4 regions of the Bacillus capparidis genome follow, and region 1 is predicted to be linked to each of the others. Evidence: riboswitches for the same ligand, from Rfam matches in the RefSeq annotation. Region 1 holds a riboswitch; each other region holds the start of a gene.
The links. A riboswitch is a leader RNA that binds a small molecule or an ion and turns the genes downstream of it on or off. The one in region 1 is predicted to bind S-adenosylmethionine.
Positions count from the first base shown of each region.

Region 2: another riboswitch for S-adenosylmethionine. It lies ahead of JOC74_RS15515 (methionine ABC transporter ATP-binding protein); the one in region 1 lies ahead of JOC74_RS00855 (methionine biosynthesis PLP-dependent protein).
Region 3: another riboswitch for S-adenosylmethionine. It lies ahead of JOC74_RS12010 (M20 metallopeptidase family protein); the one in region 1 lies ahead of JOC74_RS00855 (methionine biosynthesis PLP-dependent protein).
Region 4: another riboswitch for S-adenosylmethionine. It lies ahead of JOC74_RS21815 (ATP-grasp domain-containing protein); the one in region 1 lies ahead of JOC74_RS00855 (methionine biosynthesis PLP-dependent protein).

Region 1 covers NZ_JAFDST010000001.1:161,196-165,981, forward strand. Annotated here, with positions in the region: gene JOC74_RS00840 (GNAT family N-acetyltransferase) at 1-118, opposite strand, end outside; gene JOC74_RS00845 (YjcG family protein) at 122-637, opposite strand; gene JOC74_RS00850 (esterase family protein) at 682-1,416, opposite strand; SAM riboswitch class I at 1,605-1,729, shown strand; gene JOC74_RS00855 (methionine biosynthesis PLP-dependent protein) at 1,792-2,913, shown strand; gene metC (cystathionine beta-lyase) at 2,906-4,075, shown strand; tRNA gene JOC74_RS00865 (tRNA-Val) at 4,315-4,387, shown strand.
Region 2 covers NZ_JAFDST010000003.1:392,871-397,656, forward strand. Annotated here, with positions in the region: gene JOC74_RS15500 (M20 family metallopeptidase) at 1-335, opposite strand, end outside; gene JOC74_RS15505 (MetQ/NlpA family ABC transporter substrate-binding protein) at 349-1,209, opposite strand; gene JOC74_RS15510 (methionine ABC transporter permease) at 1,275-1,937, opposite strand; gene JOC74_RS15515 (methionine ABC transporter ATP-binding protein) at 1,937-2,953, opposite strand; SAM riboswitch class I at 3,046-3,148, opposite strand; gene JOC74_RS15520 (ABC transporter permease) at 4,176-4,786, shown strand, end outside.
Region 3 covers NZ_JAFDST010000002.1:977,454-982,239, reverse strand. Annotated here, with positions in the region: gene cidR (cidABC operon transcriptional activator CidR) at 30-926, opposite strand; partial or broken gene JOC74_RS12020 (SAM-dependent methyltransferase) at 1,092-1,266, opposite strand; partial or broken gene JOC74_RS12015 (PLP-dependent transferase) at 1,338-1,906, opposite strand; SAM riboswitch class I at 1,982-2,085, opposite strand; SAM riboswitch class I at 2,277-2,380, shown strand; gene JOC74_RS12010 (M20 metallopeptidase family protein) at 2,493-3,689, shown strand; gene JOC74_RS12005 (ABC transporter substrate-binding protein) at 3,702-4,786, shown strand, end outside.
Region 4 covers NZ_JAFDST010000008.1:54,276-59,061, reverse strand. Annotated here, with positions in the region: gene murI (glutamate racemase) at 1-238, opposite strand, end outside; gene JOC74_RS21815 (ATP-grasp domain-containing protein) at 452-1,417, opposite strand; SAM riboswitch class I at 1,524-1,629, opposite strand; gene JOC74_RS21810 (DUF421 domain-containing protein) at 1,929-2,603, opposite strand; gene JOC74_RS21805 (NAD(P)/FAD-dependent oxidoreductase) at 2,741-3,856, shown strand; gene JOC74_RS21800 (aldo/keto reductase) at 3,894-4,724, shown strand; gene JOC74_RS21795 (M15 family metallopeptidase) at 4,771-4,786, opposite strand, start outside.

The DNA.
Region 1 (4,786 bases):
CATCAAGTTCATCCATCTCGATTTCCGGAGATACTTTCTGTTCGTTAATAAATACTTCATTTCTTATAGATAAAGCATCTTTCCGTTGTTGATCAGTTTCTGCAATTGTTGCTATCAATATTTATTCTCCTTCTCCTAAAATGAATGTGTCATACACAGTCCAAGACCCGTTTTCGAGCTGATAAAGCAAATGAAAACGATCGATTGTCTCTTCATGGGCAGCGTCTGTCATTTTTAACGAGCTAAGCACATCGGAATGTTCATCTTCAGATATCTTTTGGGCTACTGTCACATGCGGAACAAAAGGATTTTCCGGTTCTGCGTCCAAGCTATCATTATGAATAGCCTCATAAAGATGGTTCAACTCTTTTGTCGGTTCAATCTTCATGTAAATCACATTATTTACAGGGGCAAATGAGCTGTATTTTGTTATGTTTATAGTCACTGGGTTTAACTTTTTTGCCGTTGCTTTCAGCTTTGGAACAAGAGCGTGAATGACTTCAGTGCTTGCTTCAAAAGCCGGTTTCAATGTTATATGAGGAGGAATGAGTGCATAATTTGGATCGTAACGTTTACGGTAAGAATTTGCGATATCCTGGAGTTTTTTTGAAGGAAATAAAACAATTCCGTATTTCATAGTGAACCTCCTTAGTGTTTCATATTATATAGTATACCAAAAAATTAAGGAGACATTGAGAGCATCTTCTTTAAAGCATGCGTGATCAATGGCTGCCAATACGTCCATTTATGATCACCGTCAAAGCTTTCAAAATAATAAATGCCATTTTTATTCTCGAGCAGCTGTTTTAATTCTTGATTTGGTTTGACAAAATCAAGAACCTGTTTGTCTGAGGTGTGTACTTCAGTCTCTTTTGTGCCGATTTGATGATAGATGCTTAAGAGATGAAGGGACTCGGTATCTTTTATCGCTTGTAAAACATGTTGATCGACATAAGGCGATTGCATGATGATATTGCCGAAAATATTTGGATAGTCAAGAGCGGTCATCAAGGAAACGGTCGCGCCCAGTGAGTCGCCGATTAACGTTCGGCCGGTACCAACCTGATAAGTCGAAAATTTTTCGTCAATGAATGGGATGAGCTCTTTTGCCAAAAATCGTTTATACGCATTAAATTTTGTTCCTTCTGGATGATAGGTGTTTCTCCGTTCACTGACACTGTTGTATGGTATACCGACAATTATGCATCTTTCCATACTTCCGTCATTCATAAGAGCTTCTGCCTGACGGGCAATTCGTCCTAATCGAAAATAATCATTACCGTCTTGGGCAATAATGACATGGTACGTGTACAACGGTGAAAAGGTTTTGGGCAAATACGTCAATACATCCATATGTTCGGCTAATTCGTTCGAATAAAGCTTTTCCTCGTTTATAACACCTTTTTTGCTAGTCACAACTATTCCCCCGCAATTGCAAAAAATTAAAGCGTTTCCATCTATTGTCACAAAAAGTATAATTTTTATGATTACCTATAGTTTAGCAAAGAACAAGCATGGAAGAAAAGATAAAAACTTTTATATAAGCTCTTGAAAAATAGGATGGAGTACGTTAAAGTAAAGAAAAATTAGAATATACGAATACGTTCTTATCATGAGAGGTGGAGGGACTGGCCCGAAGAAACCTCAGCAACCGGTTATGCATGCTGTTCAATCAGCTTGCACCAAGGTGCTAAATCCAGCAAGCGTTCTTTTGCTTGAAAGATAAGAGGAAGAGTTAAACCCTTCTTCTTATGAAGAAGGGTTTTTAATTTTTAAAGGGATGGTGTCCAAATGACTCGACATGTAGAAACGAAACTTGCACAAATTGGAAACAAAAGTGAAGAAACGACAGGAGCTGTTAATCCGCCGATTTATTTTTCCTCGGCATACCGCCATTTAGGAATCGGCGAATCAACGGGTTTTGATTATATTCGCACGAAAAATCCGACAAGACAGCTTGTAGAAGATGCAATCGCAAGCCTTGAAGGAGGAACTAGAGGCTTTGCATTCAGCTCTGGTATGGCAGCCATTCATACGATTATGGCGTTATTTAAAAGCGGAGACGAAATCATTGTTTCCTCTGATTTATATGGGGGAACCTACCGTTTGTTTGAAAATGAATGGAAAAAATACGGACTTACTTTTATCTATGATGATTTAGATAATGAGGACTGTACGGAGTCAAACATCAATGAAAATACAAAAGCGATATTTCTTGAAACTCCGACGAATCCTTTGATGCAGGAAGTTAGTATCGAGAAGGTTGCAAACATTGCGAAAAAGCATAATTTACTGTTGATTGTAGACAACACCTTCTATACCCCGGTGCTTCAGCGTCCCATTGATGAAGGTGCGGATATTGTGATTCACAGCGCGACAAAGTATTTAGGCGGGCATAATGACCTTTTGGCCGGCCTTGTGGTAGCAAAAGGAGAAGAATTGTCGGAAGAGCTATTTCAGCATCAAAACGCAATTGGAGCTGTTTTAGCACCTTTTGATTCTTGGCTGTTAATGAGAGGAATGAAAACTCTTGCCTTGCGTATGAGACAACATGAAGAAAATGCTAAGGAGCTTGCGGCATTTCTTATCGAGCAGGAAGGAATCACCGACGTCTTATACCCAGGACGCGGGGGAATGCTTTCTTTTCGAATCCTGAAAGAAGAAATGGTTAATCCATTTTTAAAAAACCTGCAAACGATCTGCTTTGCTGAAAGTCTTGGCGGAGTTGAAAGTTTCATCACTTATCCTGCGACGCAAACCCATATGGATATACCAGAAGAGATTCGCATCGCAAATGGAGTCTGTAATCGGCTTTTACGCTTCTCTGTCGGGATCGAAAATGTAGAGGACTTAAAGGATGATCTAAGAATTGCACTTGAGAAAGTAAAAGAGGAGGCTGTAACGTATGAGTAATAACTGGAGTTTTGATACAAGGCTTCTTCATAATGAGCATAAAACTGATGGGTCAACTGGTGCTGTCAGTGTACCTGTACAGCACGCTTCTACCTTCCATCAAGCTTCTTTTGACGAGTTTGGAGAATTTGATTACAGCAGATCAGGAAACCCGACAAGACAGGCGCTGGAAGAAACGATAGCCGCTCTAGAAGGAGGAGTAAGAGGATTTGCTTTTGCATCAGGAATGGCTGCGATCTCTACCGCCTTTTTGCTGTTGTCAAAAGGAGACCATGTACTAGTGACAAGAGAAGTTTACGGGGGCACCTTCCGAATGGTGACCGAGGTGTTAAACCGGTTTGGCATTGAGCATTCATTTGTTGATATGACTGATCTCAATGAGGTTGCGTTACATATTCAGCCAAATACGAAAGTCATCTATATGGAAACACCGTCAAACCCGACCTTAGGTATTACAGACATTCGAGGAGTTGTAAAACTGGCGCGCGCAAATGGCTGTTTAACGTTTCTCGATAATACTTTTATGACGCCTGCACTTCAACGTCCGCTCGACCTTGGTGTAGATATTGTGCTGCATAGTGCAACGAAATTTTTGGGCGGACACAGCGATGTCTTATCAGGTCTTGCCGCTGTTAAGGATCCAGACCTTGCTCAAGAGCTTTATAAGCTGCAAAATTCATTTGGCGCGGTTCTAGGCGTCCAAGATTGCTGGCTTATTTTAAGAGGATTAAAAACGCTGCAAGTCAGGCTGGAAAGGTCAAGCCAAACAGCCAAGCAGCTGGCAGAGTACTTTAACGGACATCCGGCAGTAAAAAATGTGTATTATCCAGGGCTTTCTTCTCATCCGGGTGCTTCTATCCATAAGAGCCAGTCGCTGGGAGACGGTGCTGTACTTTCTTTTGAATTGGAAAATGAAGATGCAGTACGGAAAGTCGTCCGACAATTAAAACTGCCTGTATTTGCAGTCAGCTTAGGTGCTGTCGAATCCATCTTGTCGTATCCGGCAAAAATGTCTCATGCTTCTATGCCGAAAGAGGAAAGAGAAAAACGAGGAATTACTGACGGATTGCTCCGTCTAAGTGCAGGTGTCGAAGCAGCAGAGGACTTGATCAAAGACTTCGACCAAGCTCTTGAGGCTGTTTCATCTAGTTTTACGGTCTAGAGTTGTGCCTGATCAGGAACCCTGTTTTTAGCAGGGATTCCTGTTTTTTCAGGAACTAAACAGTGTTGTCGATTTTCATAGTTGATTGATTTAATTTTCTTCTTATCATAAACTCTACCAGTTGGCTTAATTTATCTAGAAATAGAAAATTAGACAAGGTTAAAAAAACTATTGACGAAAATAAGTTATCTGATTATAATAATGTATGTCGGTACATATTCCAGCGTATTGATTTATCCGATTCCGTAGCTCAGCTGGGAGAGCGCTACCTTGACAGGGTAGAGGTCGCTGGTTCGAGCCCAGTCGGAATCATTGGGTGCCAAACCCCGAGAACCCTTATGGAACAAGGGATTCTCATATAAAAAAGCCACTTCTTCGGAAGTGGCTTTTTATTTTTTGATTTCTTCCAACCGACCAAACAACTGACCTTTTCAATTTCTAGCCTCTAAAAATGCATTTCCGGCATCTGAATCCAACTTCCTGGTGATATGTGTATATACCTTCGCCCTTATCATGCCTTGTTAAAATATCGAATCAAATTCCGAACTTTAATTTTCTGTACAGTGGCCTTTTTGAAATACGGAAGATTAAGGACTCTATTGTATATTGATAGACCTCCTGAGTCCTAGGATCAAGAGTGTACGGAGCAAAATCAACATTCCACTTTTCATACAACGCTTCGAATTTGATATTATCATGATCAACTAAGTT
Region 2 (4,786 bases), on a different contig from region 1:
GCAATTCCAGCAGCAACGCTAGTTGTCCCAATGATGTTGTGGCCGCATGCATGCCCTAACCCTGGCAAAGCATCATATTCTGCAAGAAAAGCGATGGTTGGACCTGAAATTCCACTGTCTTTTACAGCATAAAAGGATGTTTCGTGTCCTGCTACTGCAGTATCTACTGTAAAACCAGCATTTGTAAGAATGTTTACATGTGTTTTACTTGCAAAAAACTCTTGGTTCCCAATTTCAGGTTTTGCGTGAATAGCTTGGCTTGTTTGTATATATAGCTCTTTATTTTCATTGATAGAATTTGTAATCAATTCTATGCCAGTCAATGTTTCGCTCATGATAATCCCCCTCTTATAGGTCTTTAAATTGTTTTATTAAATCCTCTTTTGAAGTGTCTACAACAATAGATCCACCATTTGTATCTGCCTCAACGGCTTTTATCACATCTGCTTCATGATATAACTCAACAATTCGTTGATAGGTTTTATTATTTTCATCTTCTGCACGTGCAGCAAATACGTTGACATAAGGAAGAGCATTTTTATCACTAGCGTCTTCTAGAAAAATCGGATCTTTTACAGGGTCTAATCCGGCTTGTCCTGCAACACCATTGTTAATGACGGATGCAGCAACATCTGGAAGAACACGTGGTGTTTGTTGTGCCACAACGGGAAAGATATCTAGATTTTTTGGATTTTCAACTATTTTTGATGGATCGCCGAAAAGTCCAAAATCATCCGCTAATTTGATTAACCCAGCTGATTCAAGGAGCTTTAATGCACGAGCTTGGTTAGAAGGATCATCAGGAATAGCAATTCTTTGTCCATTTTTGATATCATTAATATCTTTTATTTTCTCGGAGTAGATCCCCATAGGTGCAATGACAGTTGCGCCGATAGGCACTAAATCAGCATTGTTTTCTTTTGTGAATTGGCTCAGAAAAGCGATGTGCTGGAAAGAGTTAATATCAATTTCTTTATTAGCTAATGCTTGATTAGGAAGGGTGTAGTCAGAAAACTCAATAAGCTCAATTTCTATTCCTTCTTTTTTAGCTTTTTCTTTTAAAGTGGGCCACACTTCTCCATCTGTACCAGTAACCCCGATTTTTACTTTAATAGTTTTATTGGAGCCGCCTGATGCTGAGTCATTGCCGCAAGCAGCAAGCACCCATACTGCCAATAATAATAAAAATAATAGTGTTATTTTTTTCATTTTAACAATCTCCTTTATTCTGTTTGGTTTTTATCCCGCATTAACGGTCAGATTGAAGTTTCACTTTATCTGCGCATTATTTTTCGAGACAATGTATTCCCGATCCATTGCGCTAGCTGGACAAGCAAAATTAATATGACAACGGTAACCAGCATGACGCTGCCATCAAAACGTTGGTAGCCATAAGTCATGGCAACATGACCTAATCCACCGCCTCCGACTGTTCCGGCCATGGCAGAAAAATCTATTAAACCGATGGTTACAAAAGTTAATCCAAGGATAAGAGGCCCTAAAGCTTCAGGAATTAATACAGTAAAGATAATTTGAAGAGGGTTTGCTCCCATTGCCTTTGCTGCTTCAATTACGCCAGGATCAATGCTGATTAAATTATTCTCCACAATTCTTGCTATACCAAAAGATGCTGCGATGGTCATTGGGAAAATGGCTGCCCAAGTTCCGATAGTTGTCCCAATAATGGAGCGAGTTAGAGGGCTAATAGCAACAAGAAAAATAATAAAAGGAATAGGCCTAATGATATTAATTAAAATGTTCAATGCCTGAAATAAAATTTTATTTTCTAATATATTTCCTTTTCTAGTGATAAAAAGCAATAAACCAATGATGATGCCAAGAATGGAACCAAATATTAAAGTCGCAATTACCATTAGAATCGTTTCTCCTGTTGATTCCACTATCCTTGGCCAAAATGTTGTCCAGTCCACTCTCATTAAATGATCACCTCCTCTATTTCAACGGTTTCTTTTAACTCGGAAATTACATTGTCGATAGCTGCTTGATGCCCTTCAAATGATACCAATAAGTTTCCGTAAAATTTTTCTTGAAGCTCTTTGATAGATCCATAAATAATATTTATGTCTATATCATGTTTTCTTGTAATCTGGGATAGAACGGGATTGTTTGTTAATTCGCCGCTGAAAACAATCCGATATAAATTTTTCCCTCCATTTTCCTTCCATTGAGATAGTAATACTTCAGAAGGACGATCCTGCTGAACAGATTGAATAAACCGTTTAGTTGTCAAATGCTGTGGTTTTGTGAAGGTATCAAAAAGTGATCCTGTTTCAACAACTGTGCCATTTTCCATCACAGCAACCCTATCACAGATGGATTGAATTACATGCATCTCATGTGTAATGAGCAAAATAGTGATCCCTAAACTCTTATTGACCCTTTTTAAAAGGCGGAGAATTTCTCCTGTTGTATCTGGGTCTAAAGCAGATGTAGCTTCATCACAAATTAGGATATCTGGAGAGGTGGCAAGGGCGCGCGCTATTCCTACCCTCTGTTTCTGCCCGCCAGATAACTGCTCCGGATAATCATTTGCTTTATCAGTTAAGCCTACAAACTGCAGCAGCTCTGTAACTCTAGCCTTTATTTCCTTTTTGGGGAACCCAGCAAGTTTAAGAGGATAAGCTATATTTCCAGCTACTGTCCGAGAGGAAAATAAATTAAAGTTTTGAAAAATCATGCCAATTCGTCTGCGGAGACTTCGAATCTCTTTTTGGGAAAGGCTAGATATGTCCTCTCCCTGAACCGTAATAGAACCGTTAGTGGGATTCTCCAACATATTAACAAGTCTCAATAGTGTGCTTTTTCCAGCGCCACTAAAACCTATAATTCCAAAAATTTCACCTTGAGAAATAGAGAGAGTAACGTCTTTTACTGCGTGAATTTCCCTTTTTCCTAATGTGAAAGTTTTTGCTACTTGCTTAAATTCAATCAATGCACACACTCCTTAAAAAAATTAGAACAAAAAGCCCCACTATTTTCTTATTCAGAAGAAAATAGTGGGGCTCTCGGAAATAAGCTACCTCATTCTCATCTTCCAATGCAGAAGCATTTGCAGGAATTGGCACGGTGTCATAAACCCGTTGCCGAGACTTCATTGGGCCTGTCCCTCAGTCTCTCTGGATAAGAAAAAATTAATATTAAGTTATTGGTTAGATTTGTTTACAAATATATTGTTATAATTAAAAAATGTCAAGGGTTTCTTTTCTATAAAATTTTAATGGGATTTTACTTTTGAAAGAATATCAGTTTATGTTTAAATTATATTGAAAAAATATAAAGTGTATTATTTATAAATAAAATACGATATAATAATTATATCAATTTAATTATAAAGAGAGTAATGAATGATCAAAACCTATTAAATAGGGCGGAATTATATTGTAATAAAACCTTCTTTGTTTTGTTCATCAAAATAAAATTTATGAATTGTTGGGGTAGAGATTGGCATAGGGATGATGGAAGAACTTGTTAGTGAGAGTCAATCAGAGGATATTGAAAAATTATCTATAACTGTAAAAATAAACATTGAAAAAACTGCACTGATCAATTTTTTCTCAATGTGTATCAACAAGGTTCGCTAATTCATACTTGACAGGTAAGGAAACTATGGATATTATAATGGCAGAATTTATCGATATCTTTCCGCTTAGCAAGTGCAGTCCGGACTGCAAAGCCAAATTGAACCTCTTAATTTAGTTTGTATTTATGACTGTAGTGGTAGAAAAGTGGCAATTGTGGATGAAGTCAAGATTTCTTATATTTTTAGTCTGCTAGTATGGTTCAGTGTTAATCACCGTTAACGATGAATAGATTACACAAATTGACAAGACAGAGAAAAATCATTTCTTGCTAAATAAGAATAAATATTGATTTATAAGAAAAGTTTTCTTTAATTTCTTCCAAATCCAAATAAATGGTCGACTGGATAACCAGAGACTCTTATCTTACGTAAAGACGTAAATTGATAAGAGTCTTTTTTATTTTCTCTTAGAAGGAGTGTTTTTCTTGCTTAACAATACGAAGGTTAGTGAATCAATACTATGACCTGCTTCTAAAGGCGGATATTTTAGTTATTGGTGGGGCTCCCTCCGGAAATGGGGTCTGGTATATCCCTCCAGCGAACCCTAAATTTTATTTATAAAGGAAGATGTCAAATGGAGAACAGTCATACGTATGGAAAGCACAATTTGATAGTGAAAGGCATTTCCTTAGCCAGTGTAATCATTTTATTCATTGTGTGGACAATCATTACAAATTTGAAGTGGGTAGATCCATTTTTTATTCCTACACCACAGGCTGTATGGGCTTCATTTATTGAACTTTTCACACAAGGGTATAAAGGAGCTTCGCTGCTTTCTCATATTTCTAATAGTATGTATCGTCTCTTTTCCGCGCTGTTTCTTGCATTCTTAATAGCTGTCCCACTAGGGCTATTATGCGGATATTCAAAATATATACGTGCTGTTTTTGATCCGATTATTGAATTTTATCGTCCTCTGCCGCCACTTGCATATTATGCAATTCTAGTATTATGGCTTGGTATCGACGATAAGTCAAAAATTGCTTTATTGTTTTTAAGCGCTTTTGCACCATTATTTATCACCATAGTATCAAGTGTCCAAAAATTACCTAGTGATCGTATCAATGCGGCGCTTTCTCTTGGGGGAACAAAAAGCAAAGTATTATGGCATATCATCTTGCCCTCTTGTCTGCCTGATATTATTACAGGATTACGGACAGCCATTGGTATAACGTATGCAACACT
Region 3 (4,786 bases), on a different contig from region 1:
AAAAGCACCTTCGTATTAGGAAGGAGTGCTCAATGGTTATCGTATTTTAAAGAAATTCGATCTTTTGTGAACTGAAGGAATTCCTTTGCGACATAGGAAATATAATAATCTTTTTTCCAAATGATTGCTAAATCCCAGCTGATTGACGGATCCGTAACTTTTACTGCCTTCACACGTTCATCAAGATATTCGCAAGTGCTTTTAGGGAGTAAGGTGACTCCTAATTTGCTAGCGACCATTTCTTCAATAAATTCCCATTGTGAGCTTTCCGAGATGATGCTTGGTTTAAATCCTGACTTAGTGCATGCAGCAACAATTCGATCTCGTAGCGCAAAGTCTTTATTAAAAAAGACAAAGTTTTCATGCTCAAGTTCAGCCATCGGAATTTTCGTTTTATCCGCCAATCGATGTTCCGAATCGACGATCAGCATTAACTCTTCCTTCATGAAAGGATGGCAATCAAATAATTCCTGATTTGTCGGAAGAACAATCACACCGAAATCAAGCTTGTCGTCTATAATATTCTCTTCAATTTTTTTTGAACCGTCTTCAACTAACTCGAAGGTGATACCGGGATATTCTTTATGGAATTGCCCCATAATTGTTGAGAAAAACAAAGAATTAATGAGCGGAGGCAAGCCAATTCGAATATGGCCTTTTTTTAAATGAGAAATATTTTCCAGCTCTGTCTCCAATTGATGAAAGGCTTTATCAATGATTTTTGCCTGCTCATATAGAACACGTCCGGCATCAGTCAAAGTTAATTTTTTCCGCGAACGATTGAAAAGGACAACTCCGAGCTCTTCCTCTAAATTTTTAATCATTTTGCTAATGGCCGGCTGCGTGACAAACAAATGGTCAGCTGCGCGGGTAAAGCTATTTAAACGGGCAACTTCGATAAAATACTGTAGCTGTTTGATATCCAATACTTTCACCTGCTTGCAAACGGAAATTTATACAATAAAGTACCAATCGTTATTATGAAAAAATAAGACTATTTGTAGTGTAGCATATTATTGCAAATAAAATTTAAAGAATGTTCGCCAGCCCCTATACGAAAACAGGGTCTCATACTTTGAGACCCTGTTTCCTTAAATCGCGATTGATTGAATGATGAAACGGTGCTGTTTTACAAAGTATCCTTCCGTTTGAATCATTTGGATCCTTGTATTTTTCTATCGTAAAATCAGGTATTTGCCATGGGATAGCTTTTAAATAATAGACTATCGCTCCAATATCATAAAATCTTTGAACAGGAAATTCTTCAGCAAAAGACCATCTGTGATACCGCGTTTTCTCCGCTCATCCTCCGGCATGGCGGCATGCGACATCTCAGCCAGATCTGCCCCTTGTGTAATTGGCTGCTGGAAATATGGTGTCAGGAATGTATTGTCGGACAATCAACAATAGCTTGTGTGCTCTCGCCAACTGCGCATACGCTGCAATGTCGATTTCCTGCATCAGCGGGTTTGTCGGTGTCTCCAGGAAGATCGCTTTTGTCCATCCGTTATCATCGCTGCTGTTTCTTCCACAGTCCGAAATAGAGCGTAAATCGGCGTCACTCCGAATGATTCTAAAAAGAAATCGAACAGTCGATAAGTTCCTCCGTATATATCCTCCGGCACAAGCAGTGAGTCGCCAGATCGGAAAAGTGATAATACAAGTTGGATTGCTGCCATGCCCGAGCTGCAGGTAAATGCCTGATCGCCCTTTTCAAGCTTTGCGAACCCATCCTCCAGAACAGATCAAGTCGGGTTCTTCGTCCTGGAATAATCATAACCGGTTATTCCCCTATTCCGCTATGTACATAGGCGGTGGAAAGATAAACCGGCGGATTGACAGCCCCTGTCACTCCATCACTTCGATTACCTATCTGTACAAATGTCGTCTCCAAGCTACTTCCTATATTGTTTCTCACCCTTCTATAAAAAAAGACCCTTCTCCCCAAAAAGGAAGAAGGTTCAGTCATAACCAAATCAGCTTCTTATCTTTAAGGCGGATACCTTTTGGAATTAGCACCGTGTCTTGACAGACTGGTTGCTGAGACATCATAGGGCCAAGTCCCTCCGTCTCTCTTGATAAGAAAATTATTATTTATTTTTTATATTAAAGATATGTTACATACAGGAAAATCCGGTCAAGTCATTTTTTAAAGTTTTCTATCAAGTACAATTATTTCTGTTGAATTTTTTAGCTACAGCAGTTTCTGATGGCACTCTAAGTTAAAAAATAGGATTGACACCCAGAACTTTTCGGTCTATCCTTACAACTAATATTTCTTATCCAGATTGGTAAAGGGAATGGCCCTGCGAAGCCAAAGCAACAGGCTGCAAGCCGCAGTACTGTGCTAATTCCAGGTGTTTGTCACCGAAGATAAGAAGAGCAGAAGCTTAAAAAAGGCCCTCTTCTATTCGGAAGGGGTCTTTTTTAAAGGCAAAATCCGACTAATTCCATAGTAAATATCAAGATTATTACATACAGGAGGCTACATGATGGAGACCATGAAGCAGACACTTGCGGAGGTACATACAGAATTGGAAAATGATTTCGCAGAAGTCGTCAAATGGCGGCGATATCTGCATCAGCATCCTGAATTAAGTTTTCAGGAGACGAAAACCGCCCGTTTCATCGCCGATAAGCTGCGCAGCTTCGGCTACGAAGATATCCAGACAGATATCGGCGGGTATGGCATCGTCGCATCGCTGTCAGGGAAAGAGGCAGGACCTACGATTGCCCTCAGAGCTGATTTCGATGCCCTGCCGATAGTGGATGAGAAAGAAACAGCCTATCGATCCAAAATACCTGGCGTGATGCACGCTTGCGGACATGACGGCCATACTGCTGCTTTGCTGGGGACTGCCAAAGCATTGATCAAGCATAAAGACAGCCTGAAAGGCATAGTTGTCTTCCTGTTCCAGCCTGCTGAGGAAGTACCGCCCGGCGGTGCCAAGGCAATGATTGAAGATGGCGCACTTGACGGTGTCGATTATGTCTATGGCGCTCATCTTAACTCTGCTGCCCCTGTCGGGAAGATCGGTGTCGGTGAAGGATTCAAAATGGCCGCAGTGGATAAATTTGCGATCACCATCCAAGGAAAAGGTGGTCATGGCGCAGCACCACAAGAGGCTGTCGATCCAATCGTCATCGGCAGTGATATCGTAAGTGCTTTGCAGAAGATTGTCAGCCGAAGAGTCAGCCCACTGGAATCTGCGGTGGTGACACTGGGTGTATTCCAGTCCGGTAACGCATTCAATGTCATACCGGATACCGCCAAATTGGAAGGCACAGTGCGGACGTTCAATGCCGACATCCGCAAGCAGGTCAGACAGCAAATAGAAGCCATCGTTTCCGGAATCACGAGCGGTTTCGGTGCGACTTATTCCATCGATTACCTGCACGGCTATCCTGCGCTTTATAACCATCCAGAGGAAACTGCTCTTTTGCAGCAGCTATTCTCTGAACAATTCGGTGAAGAACAGGTAATAGAACTTGAAACTGGGATGGGAGCAGAGGATTTCGCTTATTACTTGCAGGAAAAACCCGGCAGCTTTTTTAAAGTCGGCTCCCGCAATGAGGATACAGCCACACACTATCCGCATCATCATCCGAAATTCGACATCGATGAGCGGGCATTGCTCATCACGGAGAAAGCATTCACGAAAATCGTATTCTCGTTATTGGGAAGCTAAGGAGGAAATGTCTTGAAGAAGAAATTTGCACTCATACTATTCGGCTTAGCGGCCACCATCGCCTTATTCGGCTGCTCCGGCAATTCCAGCAGCAGCTCCGGTACAAGCGGCGGAGAACCTGTTGAAGGCGGCGACTTGAATGTTGCCATGACGGCGGATCCCGACACACTGGATTGGATGTATTCCGGCGAAAGTGTTGCGAGAAAAATCGGCTGGCATATCTATGAAGGTTTGTTCGCCCTGGATAAGGATTACCAGGCTCGTCCTTTACTAGCTGACGACTATACCGTCAGCGATGACAAGAAAACATACACCATCACCCTTCGTGATGGACTGAAATTCCACAACGGCCAGGACGTAACTGCCGAGGATGCCAAAGCATCGATCGAGCGCTGGCTTAAGGTCTCTTCCGTCGGTAAGATCACAGCAACACATGTGAATTCTGTCGAAGCAAAAGATGACTTGACATTGGTCATTACGCTGAAAGACCCATATACCGCTTTGCTAACCGATCTGGCTGCTCCGAAAGCATCTGCTGTCATCATTCCTGCCGATATCGCGGAAGCTGCGGGTGAACAGCCGCTGAAAAATGAACAGCTGATCGGTACAGGTCCATTCAAATTCGATTCCTGGAAGCGCGGCAACGAAATCGTCCTTTCCAGATTCGAAGATTATCAATCTCGCGAAGAGGAAGACTGGGGCGGTCTGACTGGTAAAAAGACAGCTTATCTGGATACGATTCATTTCAAGATCGTGAAAGACCCACAAGTAATGCTCAATGGATTGAAGACAGATCTATATGATTATGTACAGTCCATCCCACTTGATTTGTATGATGTAGTCGATACCACACCTAATGTCGAACCAGCTATCTCAAGCAATGGATATTCCGTCATCACCCCGGATAAATCCGAAGCGCCATTTGACGATATAAAAGTCCGTGAAGCACTTCACGCAGCGCTTGATAAAGAGGCCATCGCCAAGGCTACTTATGGTAATAGTGAATTCTATAATCTGGATGGAGCCCTGTTCACGCCCGATCAAACAGCTCTTTACTTGGATCAAAACATCGATAATTTCGAAGCTTATGATCCAGA
Region 4 (4,786 bases), on a different contig from region 1:
CAGAAACTGCGATACTCGTTGCTGTATTACACGCGATAACAAGAGCTTTTACCTCTTCCTCTCGGATCGTTTCTACAGATTGTTTCACATATTCTTTTACGTCTGCCTTTGATTTAGTCCCATATGGAACATGAAGGGTATCGGCAAAAAAAACAAAATCCTCCCTAGGAAGCTGCTTCATTGCCTCGTGAAGCACTGTAATTCCGCCAATTCCCGAATCAAAAAAAGCTATTTTCATATTGTATTCACCTTGTATTTAAAAATTGTTTTTTGAAATTGATATAAATTATTATACATGATATCAAGCAAGGCGAACATCGTACGTTATAAATTGGAAATCCTTCGTTAAAAAGTTCGGAAAGTTGTTGGACTTAAATAGAGAATGAGAGTTAAGGTCTCGTAGAGTAAACTGCTTCTTAGGATAGAAAATAAACCGCCGGAAATTGGCGGTTTATTTTGATAATGCATAAGGGTGATAAAAATATGGTATTTCCAATTCTCTTTTTAAATAGTTTGCCAGCTCCAGCATTCCGTAAACATTTGCCGCTTTTTCAGCATCGGCATTGTAGTTCGTGTTTGTATTAATATCATAGGTATATAGATTCCCATCCTTGTCTTTAATAAATTCGATACCTGCTACAAGGATTTGCTGCTGCTGCAGGAAGTTTTCATATTTTTCAATAATCGTTTCATGAAAATTAGCAAGGATTTGAAAACTCGGTTTCGAAACCGCTTCTCCATCTGCCGGGCAGATTTGATCGCCAATCTGGCAAGCATCGGCCGGGCAAAGCTCAAATCCTCCAGACGTATCAACCTTTACAGCATATAAGAATTTCCCGCCGATAAATTCGCACCTTATAATTGACTGATCAGGGGATTCAATATACTCCTGAACGAGAGTAATTCCATCAATCGGCTCTTCAAAACCTGAACTATAAACATAGTCTTCTAAAGCCTCAATCGAATGAAAAAGCTGGACGCCCAATCCTTTCCCCGCACGATTATGCTTTGTAATAAAAGATGTCTTGTTTAAATATTTCGCCGCTTTAATAATCTCTTCTTTCCCGGCAGCGGCTATTGTCTCAGGGGTACGGATTCCATCTCGACTTAATGCGGCGTATTGAGCCGCTTTGCTTAATTCAAGTTTTAAAGCCATGCTCCCGTTTATAACCTTCCTATCATGCGCTTCAAGCCAATCGAGTACTGTTGCAGTGAATTCAGGCGCAAATCGGTTGCCTCTCGTATGGGAAGACGCGCTCATTCGGCTGTAAAAAACGCCTTCAGGGGGCTCTTCTGTCAAGTCAATTGAGCCTTCATTTAAATTCCACACTTCATATGGAAGCTTCAGTTCGTCCAAACGCTTTGTTAAATGTAACGTCCATTCATCATTTTCATGAATCACGTAAATTTTGCCCATACTGATCCCTCCATGATTTTTCTTTTCCCCTCATTAAAAAAACAAACAGCCTCTTCTTTAAACTGCATAAGAAGAGGCTGTGAATATCTAAATATTCAATTACCTATTCTTATCACTCAAGCTATTGCTTGCAGGAATTAGCACAGTACTTATCATGTAAGTCCGCTGCCGAAGCTTCACAGGGCCAGTCCCTCCGCTTCTCAAGATAAGAAGAATTCATATTTAACTGATAGGGTTAGTAACATTAAGATACCATGATACTTTCATGAAATCAACACAGAATTAATTTTTATCCCTTATCGAATAATAAAGTAAAACTTCAATCAGTGGTTCTAGTGAAGGTGCCCGCACAAGACGCCTGAGTAATTAGCCTTCTTACATTCATCCCCACTGATTGTGAGTTGAAGCCAATCCTAGCTTTTATGGGCAGTTATCCCCGCCTAGGATTGTACGTTTTCACTCATAACCTTGAGATGGGGGTCTTACTGCCCGTTAATGCGAGATAATGCCTCTAACTGCGCTGAATATGAAGCCCTCTGATTTCATGCCACTCTGAGTAAAGAACCTCTTTGTAATCATGAATATTTTCAGCTTCCAATTGTTTTTTCAGCCAATCCTCATCAAATCCAGCCTCCGTTAAATTGTTTTTGACTAACTCACCATCAAGGATTAATGTGATCGGCAAAGAAACTGGTTTATATTTGATATCAAAATCCTGTTTTGTCAGCGGAGAATTGGGATGCTTCGGCAATACACTAACTGAACCGTCCGTTTCTAAGAGCGCGTACTCAACTTCCGTTATTGAAAAATATCCTTTTTCACGGACTAACGTCTGAAGCTGGTTGATATCCAATTTATTTATTTTTAAAGCCTGGTAATCAATTTTCCCCTTACCGATAACTATCGCTGGCTGTCCTTCCAACAGCCCCCTTAGCCCTTTAAACTTTTGCGATAAAAGTTCTATTATATAAATTAAAATTCCCCATACGGCTACTGCAAATAATATTTCCCAGACACTCACATTTTCATCAAAAATCGCATTTCCAACCATTTCTCCAAGTATTAGTGCTGATATAAAATCAAACGGTGTGATTTGTGCAAACTGGGTTTTTCCTAATATCTTCGTCACAAGAAATAAAGCAAAAAATCCAATAATAAGTTCAGTGGTTATATGTAGATAATCCATAATACACCCCCTAAAATATGTCTTTCATCATTGTTAACAAGTAAGTAACAGTTTAAACGGATTTAATTTATTTGAACTGGATGGCTTAAGATATGTATGATGGTAATGTAAATGGAAAAATGAAAAGGATGTTTTCGGTGAACAAATGTATTGTTATAGGAGCGGGAGTGCTTGGCTCTGTTACCGCTTATAAATTAGCCAAATCCGGTGCAGAAGTTACTGTGATCGACCGCAAGGATAAAGGCCAAGCTACTGACGCAGCTGCAGGTATCGTATGCCCCTGGCTGTCACAGCGGCGCAACAAAGCATGGTATCAATTGGCGAAAGGAGGCGCAAAGTATTACCCCAGCTTAATTGCTGAATTAGAAGCTGACGGAGAAACAGATACAGGCTATGCAAAAGTTGGTGCGCTAAGCATTCATACGGATGAAAAGAAATTATCCGAAATGATAAAACGTGCTGAAAAACGACGAGAGGATGCGCCTGAAATTGGCGGCATCACTCTGCTTTCTTCCGATGAAGCAAAAGCTAAGTTTCCTCCGTTAGCTGACGGTTACGGAGCAGTTTATGTGAGTGGGGCTGCCAGAGTCGATGGACGTCGTCTGAGAAATGCTCTAAACTTGGCTTCAAAAAAGCGGGGAGTCCATTTTATCAATGGTGAGGCATCACTGTATATTGGACATGACAATAAGGCTGGCGTCCGGGTTGACAATGAGATAATAAAAGCAGATAAAATCATCGTTACTGCCGGCGCTTGGGCAGAGAAACTTCTAAGGCCGCTTGGAGTCAATTTTTTGGTTTCTTCGCAAAAAGCACAGATCGTCCACCTTGAATCCCCGAATGCAAAAACAGAAAATTGGCCTGTCGTTATGCCTCCAAATGACCAATACCTGCTTTCCTTCGAAAATGGCAGAATTATTGCCGGAGCTACCCATGAGAATGATGTCGGCTTCGATCACAGAGTAACAGCCGGCGGGCTGCGGGAGATTTTTGATAAGGCACTAGCAGTGGCACCAGGTCTGGACGATAGCACGCTTGTTGAAACCAGAGTCGGCTTTCGCCCATTCACACCAGGATTTTTGCCTGTCATCGGCAATTTGCCAAACTTCCCAAATGTTTTGGCTGCAAACGGCTTAGGTGCTTCTGGACTTACGATGGGACCGTACATAGGATCACAGCTTGCAAAGCTTGCATTGAACGAACCGACTGATATTGACCTTTCTCCTTACGATTTGGCCGGCGCCATCGGGTAAGCAGAAATGATTCGAAACAAAAGAAGGAGTGGTACCAATGGACGTACTTTTAAATAATGGCGTAAAAATGCCCCAGCTTGGTTTAGGGGTTTATAAAGCAGAAGAAGGAACAGAAGTGATTCGTGCAGTAAAAAAAGCACTTGAAGTCGGGTACCGGTCGATTGATACAGCCGCAGTCTATAAAAATGAAGCAGGTGTCGGTCAAGCGATTAAGGAGTCTGGTCTCCCGCGTGAGGAACTTTTTATCACTACCAAGGTGTGGAATAGTGATCAAGGATATGAGCAAACATTACAAGCTTTTGAAACAAGTTTAAATAAGCTGCAGCTTGATTATATTGACCTGTATCTCATTCATTGGCCGATGCCGAAGAGCGACAAGTACATAGAAACGTACCGTGCCTTAGAAAAGCTTTATGAGGATGGGCGGATCCGTGCGATCGGAATCTCCAATTTTAAAATCCCCCATTTGGAACGCGTATTAAAGGAATGCAGCATAAAACCCGCTGTCAATCAAGTGGAATGCCATCCATTCTTCAGCCAAAATGAATTGAAATCATTTTGCAGGGAACATGATATCTTCATTGAAGCGTGGAGCCCGATTATGAGAGGAGGAGAGTTGCTCAACCACCCAGTCATTCAATCTCTCTGCGAAAAGCACAAGAAATCTCCTGCACAAATTATTATTCGCTGGCATATTCAAAACGATGTAATTGTCATTCCAAAATCGGTCACTCCATCGAGAATCGAAGAGAACTTTAACGTGTTTGATTTTTCTCTCGATGATGAGGATTTAGCACATATTGATGAGTTAGATAAAAACGAACGACAATACCGTGATCCTGATGAGATGCATTTAACTGAAATATAATGTCTTATCACAGTCAATCCCCCGGGATCCTTCCCGGGGGTTTGTGTTAGAATTTACGTTTG